Regions from separate parts of the Sessilibacter sp. MAH3 genome, predicted to be linked through region 1. Evidence: predicted binding sites of a transcription regulator. Region 1 holds the regulator's gene; the other holds the start of a gene.
The links. The regulator LexA, encoded in region 1, represses DNA repair genes until DNA is damaged. The targets are predictions, from matches to a motif close to ACTGTNTNTANANACAGT.
Positions count from the first base shown of each region.

Region 2: a site for LexA is predicted at 1,279-1,296, ahead of imuA (translesion DNA synthesis-associated protein ImuA). Genes of this name have one in related genera too.

Region 1 is NZ_BAAGIE010000001.1:356,061-359,561, forward strand. It holds gene ACYQ2C_RS01435 (hypothetical protein) at 1,027-1,539, opposite strand; gene lexA (transcriptional repressor LexA) at 1,582-2,193, opposite strand; gene nagZ (beta-N-acetylhexosaminidase) at 2,524-3,501, shown strand, end outside.
Region 2 is NZ_BAAGIE010000034.1:16,789-20,289, forward strand. It holds gene ACYQ2C_RS16340 (Y-family DNA polymerase) at 1-442, opposite strand, end outside; gene imuA (translesion DNA synthesis-associated protein ImuA) at 445-1,278, opposite strand; gene ACYQ2C_RS16350 (SIMPL domain-containing protein) at 1,602-2,411, shown strand; gene ACYQ2C_RS16355 (MOSC domain-containing protein) at 2,596-3,072, shown strand.

The DNA.
Region 1 (3,501 bases):
TGTGAAGCATTAAAATTATGTATTTTTATTTATATAAACGATTATGTGTATGGAAAACTTTGGCTAACCCAGATATTAGAACTCGCATTGTCAATTTTTTTCTCTCTGATCAAATCATCGATGAGTTTTATAAATTAATTCATCCATATATAAAAGCTGATTAAAAATTTTCGAACACATCTTAACCTGCACTGGTGTGTTTTTTATTTTGAAGTATCGACTAAGGAGTAATTTTTATAGCTTATACCGGGCGCGTTAAAAACCGAGGTGGTTTGTATGGTGCTTTGTTTGAATTGGTTTAGATTAGCCTGAACCTTAAATGATCAAGTAGAGTTTTTTAGTTTTATTTGATCTTTTCAATTATTAGTAAACCCTAAACGACGCTTCAATTAACTCAGAGATTCGAGCGATGCAGGAATGAGTCGCCAATTTTAGAAAGTATAAGTGAGGTAGGTTCTGAGTGGTGTTGTGAGTTGTGTTGTGAGGGAATTGGAAATTGTATTTTCAACTACTTTCCTTTGATTAAACTACGGAATCATTAATCAAAGATTCCTAACCTTATGTTTTGATGAGTTTCTTATGCCGTAAATATTTTTGTGAATGGATCTAATTCGAAAATAAATGGCTGTGATTAACAGAAATACTTTTTTAGAAGTATTGTTTAGAAGTGTTTTGTGTTTCTTTTTGTACCTGATGATAGTGACTTAAAAGTCAATAAATAATTAGGTTGGGGAATCTATATTTCGAATTAATCAGTTTTTTTAAAAAATTGAGTTTTTAGTTTTAAGAAATTTTAAGCCTGCTTAGGCGGCAGTCATTAAAAATAAGACTGAAAGAGCGGGGTGGCGACCGAATAAACAAACGAATAAAAAAAGCAATTACACTGTTGTTAATTCTGTATTTATATAAATGTTTTAATAATTGTAGATGTGTTGTATTGCTTGCAGACAGTTACTTAACGTAAGAGCAATAAATATGTTTAACCTTGTTTCACAGTAGCTTTCTTATTCAGGCTTATTCAGATTGTTAATTCTGGTGCGTAACCAGTAATCCAGAACAGTTACCAGTGTTGGCTGCTTGGGTTAATTGCTCAAGTTGTTGGTCGTTAAAACCATCAAAAATGGCAACTACACAATGGCTTGTGCCTGTTATTAATGCTTTTTCGGTGACGGAATATAAATCTGATGTATTGTTAGGATAAATAATGCGAAGATTTTTTAGATTTACGCCGTAGTCAAGCAATACATTTTTATCAATAACTTCATCGCTTACCCAGCTTACCCATCGATTACCCGCTAATTGTGTTTGACGTGCAATCATTGGCAACAATAGTTGATCTAAATTCGAACAATATTTAGAAATTACCAATTGAGTAATGTTGCTTAAAACAGCACCGCTTTGCGATGCTGTTTCTGTATTAGATGCACGTTTGGATAGTGCTCTAATTGACTGTCTAGTAAACGCGGTTGTTTCTGAGATAAAGCCGAATTGATTGACTAAGGAGTCCGTAAACAGAGACATTTGTTGTGCAGAATCCATTTTATTACTCCGTATCAGTAATATAAGTACTTAAAAATCGAATTATTGGGTTTGTCGAATAACGCCGACACTTATACCTTCGATAGCAAATTCCTGCTCTCGAAGGTCAATGGTAATGATGTCAAATTCTTCATTTTCTGGAAGCAACTCAACTATAGAGCGGTTTTTACCGCGTCTTAGACGTTTTACGGTTACTTCATCATCAATACGGGCAACAATAATTTGCCCACTTCTTACTTGGGTTGTTTTGTGAACGGCTAATAAATCACCTTCTAGAATTCCGGCATTTTTCATACTCATGCCGCGAACGCGAAGAAAATAATCTGCTGAGGGCGAGAAAAAAGCGTTATCGATATTGCAATAATTTTCGATATTTTCTTGCGCCAAAATTGGGTAACCCGCTGCCACCAAGCCAATAATGGGTATACCAGACTCCTCAACTTGCTCTTTTAAGCGAATACCTCTAGAGGCACTTGGCACCATCTCAATAGCGCCTTTTCGCTCCAAGGCACGCAAATGTTCCTCTGCGGCGTTGGCTGATTTAAAGCCAAGTGCTAGAGCTATTTCTGCACGCGTAGGAGGAAAGCCGGTTGCATCTATATGTTCACGAATTAAATTTAAAACTTGTTGTTGTCGAGCGGTTAGTTTAATCATGTCTAATATGCTGATTCTTTAAGCGTGGGGCGGTAGTTTTTAAGGTGAAACGGCAAAGTTTATTGCAATTGTTTCTTCAAATTAAAAACAGTGTTGGCCGCACTGGGCTGGTCTTATATACAGTGTTTTAGTTTATACAGTGTTTCTACTGTACACGCAACCAGTAAATCAGAATTTAGTCATTGTTCGTTGATTAGAAACGCACGATGTAGAATTGAATTATGCCCGAAGTTTTTTTCTTTTATAGCCGCAATTATTGACACCTCCCAGCCTAAATATTAGTGTGCCCGCTTTTTAATTGCGTAATCTTTATTCGAATTGGATCTATAAATGGGTAATGCCAAGGTTTTAAGTGCCGGGCCAGTTATTCTTGATGTAGCCGGTACCGAGTTGTCGGCGGAAGATCGAGAGCTTTTGACGCATCCAAATGTGGGTGGTGTCATTCTCTTCGCCCGCAACACTAAAACGGCCGAGCAAACCGCTCATTTATGTCGCAACATTAAAAATATCCGCGAAAACTTGCTGATTTGTATCGATCAAGAAGGCGGGCGAGTGCAGCGCTTAACCGAAGGCGTAACAACCATTCCGCCCATGGCGTCTTTATCAAAGCTCTACCAGCAAAGCGCAGAAAAAGGCTTGTCATTGGCTCGTGAACTGGGTTGGCTGTTAGCGTTTGAACTCAGAACTTGCGGTATCGACAACACCTTAGCGCCAGTTTTAGATTTAGACGACAACCAAAACCCCGCTATTGGCTCGCGCTCCTTTTCTATCGATCCTTTAACAACGCTTGCGCTGGCAGAATCGTTTATTTTAGGTATGAACGAAGCGAGTATGCAGGCTGTTGGTAAGCATTTTCCGGGTCACGGATTCGTTAAAGTTGACAGTCACATTGATTTGCCGAGAGATCATCGGCCTCTTGCCGAGATCGCCGCTCGGGACCTAGTTCCTTTCGAGCAGCTGATTAAAAAGTCTTGTCTTGCCGGAGTAATGCCTGCGCATATTGTTTTCGAAGATGTCGACGCCAATCCTGTTGGGTTTTCGGCGCTATGGCTAAAAGACATATTAAGAAAGCGTTATGGTTTTAATGGATTGATATTTAGCGACGATCTGAACATGGCCGGTGCGAAATTAGCCGGTGGTTATTTGGCCGCAGCTGCTACTGCGTTAACCGCCGGTTGTGATTTTGTTTTGATGTGTAACAACCGATCCGGCGCCACCGAAATAGTTGATGGTTTAGATGGTTTTGCGCTTTCTAAACAAGCGTTAACCATTAAAAAAACCATGCTTTGCCACGGCAGTTACGAATTT
Region 2 (3,501 bases), on a different contig from region 1:
CATTGCAACTGTGCAAACGAGTTTCTAACGTTGGCGTATTGTGCAGTTTTACGTAAGACGTAAAGTCGTAACAGGCATCGGCAAATTTCTGCAAATAAAACCATTCCAGTTGCGTATTTTGTCCAAGGCTTATGTGCGTTAGGCTTTTGTCTAAGCCAGTGGATGATTGTGATTGCTCGTGATTATTAAAGAATAAAGAGTTGTCATTCGTTAACGAAGTGCTTTGTGCCGTTAATAAGGCATCGGCGGTGGATACATTCATTCCCCGGCAAACACCCAAGGCAAGGGCGCGGTCGTTGGCGAACAACACGCTCTTTTTACCGGCATTGTGGTTAAACACAATGGTTGGCTTGTGGGCGAATTCTGCTTGGGAATCTTTTGGTGTGTCTGCCAAAAAAACATCCAATGGTAAACGCGGAAAACGAATGGCTAACCACAACATAACTACTGCCCCGAATTCTGTGGAAAGTGCGTGTTAAGCGGCGTTAACGCCAATGAACCGCGATTAAAATGCAACACCTTTGCGAGCTGTTTACTGGTTTGTGCGGATGAATCTGTTGTGGTTTTGGGCTTAAGTTGATGGTGTTTAGGCGCCCAAAGGTTGGGTCTTGCCAGCACACACTGCTGTGGCCGCTGTTGCCCGCGCTGCTTAGTGATATGCACTAATAAACCTTCAACTGAGAACGCAGCCGTAATACGCAGTGGCGCCGGTGACTGAACCTGCGCTGGGCGCTGCTTGCGAAAACAAAAGCACAAGGCTTGGCTTTGGCTGGCCGCCAGTTGCAGTTTGCGCAATTCGGTGTAACGCCAGTTGAGTTTACCTTCCCACGCCACCACCGCCGTACAGCAGCGCGCTTGCAAGATATCGAGCAAAGCACTGATGGCTTGAGCTTTTTTGTGATGCGATTGAATACGCACCACGCGAATGCTGTCGCACCGAATACCCAGCTGACTTAAACCCGGTGCAAACGGCATGGCCGGTGGGTTAAACAGCAGAATCAACCCGGTCTTGTGGCTTAGACTCGCCAAAGCTGGCGCTATAAGCTGCCATTCGCCGTGGCCATTGGCCTTTTGGCCTACATCAATCAATTCCGAAACCGGCCAACCACCGTTAATCAACAACTTATCTAAAGCTTTGTGTTTGCTGCTAATGACTCGTCCTTGAGTAACTGCTGCACCACGCCAAACATCTTTGCGGCGCAGCAGTTGTTCCAGTAAATCGTTGCTACCGTTGATTGCAGATTGTTCGGAAGAAGTATCGTAAATGATTGTGCTCATACTGTATTTATATACAGTACTTTGGTCTTTGGCAAGATATGGCCACACGCTTTAGCGCAAAGTTTTGTGTACCCACCAGAAAAGCCAGTAAAAACAAGAACTTCATTATTATTGCTGATTGCTATTGAAGTTTTTATGCTAATAGTTTTTGTTGGGTAAAAATGTGCAAAAAAGAAGGGTTTTTGAGCGAACAAACATTTCTTAATGGCGTAAAACACCCATAAAGGCATCTAAGAGGCGATCATTTTTACCAATACGGCCGTTTTCTTAACGATGAGATTCCGGTCATTTAAGAAAGAGAGCATTCATTTATGAGAAACTTGATGGTAAATCGACCTGTTATGGGCTTGTTGTTGGCGGCAAGCCTTGCATCACCCGTGTGGGCGGCACCCATAGCGCAAGCGCAAACCGAGCTAAAAGGCTCGCCAGAAGAACTGCGTAACTTTTTGCATCCCCGAGAAAACATCATCAGCCTATCGGCCAGTGCCGAAGAAACCGCGTATTCCGACGAGGCGACCCTGAGTTTGGTCGTAACCACCGAAGAAAAAGCCTTGGCGCAATCCATCGAAAAGAACGCAGCTTTGCGTGATTCTATTCGAGCTACCTTGTTAAAAAGCGGCATTAAGGTTGAAGACATCAACAATTCTAAGTTTTCCAGCTCGCCGCAATACGGCTGGTTTGGCAAAAAGCCGAGCAGCTTTGAGGTGGTAAACCGCGTGGCCATTAAAATCACCACCGAAGAACAACTTAAAACCGTCGCCAAGCTTGCCGATGAGCATGAAGAAATTATCTTGGGCGGCACCGAGTTTAAACACTCCGCCAAAGAAGAGTTTGAGAAAAAGGTAAAAGAAGAAGCCTTAAATAAAATTCTGGCCGAACAAAAGGTCTACGAAAGCAAGCTCGGTGTAAAACTCACACCGGTTGCCTTTTACGATCAACCCATTCAATTTGCTGCCACCCGTGGCGCGTTTGAGATAGAAGAGGTTGTGGTGCAACGTCGAGAAAAAAGTAACGATAGTTATGCTGCTGAAGCGTTTGCGAGTTCACCTGTTAGCCAACAGGCCAGCAGTTTTGACGAGGTAACCTACCGCGCCAATATTCGTGTTGAGTTTAAAGTTGAGTCGGCTCGATAATTTTGGGCAATGGTTGTTGCAAATCGAGCCGTGGCATAATGGTGTTCTTGATAAGACACTTCATAAACGTTAGGAACCTCTGATTAACTCATCCATGATTTAATCAGAAGACATAATCAGCCCTGTTGATGTTTGGTGAAAGCTCAACGGGGCTTTTTGCAACAATAACCATAAAGAATTCAATATGTTACCAGCAGACTCTCATTCTACCTCACAACGAACAGCCGCTTTGATTGGTATCGCTCGTCGAGCAGAAAAGCGCGCAGCCATGGAAACGCTGCCAGAAAGCTGGATTACTCAACAATCCGGTGTGCAAGGTGATTCCCGAGGCAAACCCAGTCGTCGCCAAGTTACGGTGCTTAGCAAGCAAGCTTGGGAAACAGCTTGTGCAGAGGTTAGCAGCGAAACACAGCCCTGGACGATTCGCCGTGCTAACTTGTTGATTGACGGTTTTGATTTCAGTGAACAAGACGTTGGTAAAAAAATTACCATTGGTGAGTTGGTGCTAGAAGTCATGATTGAAACCGACCCGTGTTTTCGAATGGACGAACAACTCGACGGCCTACAAGCAGCGTTAAAACCCGATTGGCGTGGGGGCGTTTGCTGTAAGGTTATTAACGACGGATTTGTTCGCCTAGGTGATACAGTTGAAATAAATTAATGTTGCACAAAAAACTTTGTGTTTAATGCTTGAAGTTTTTTATTTCACGCCCATATTGATTTGCCACAAAATTAAATTCAATTATTGCGTGGCGATTTAGATTTTTGAACAGTATTAACAAAATCCTAAAGCTGTAGGAACCTCTGATTAACTCAGCCATGATTTAATCAGAGGATAGAAATTGACAATGCTATTTCCAATTTCTTCACAATTTCAATCGCTTACAATTCTTGAAGTTGGCGACACGTCCGTGTGTTGCGAAAAACTCTAGGTTAATCAGAGTTTCCTAAACCTGCCTTTTTATTTTTAGCTAATTTTATTCCTGTCTAATCCAGCGCGCCCTACAATTAATTTAACCCTTGTTATTTTCGACAGTTAAAAAATTTATTTTTTACCCTTGAAGTTTTCCAACACGAACGCATATCTCTA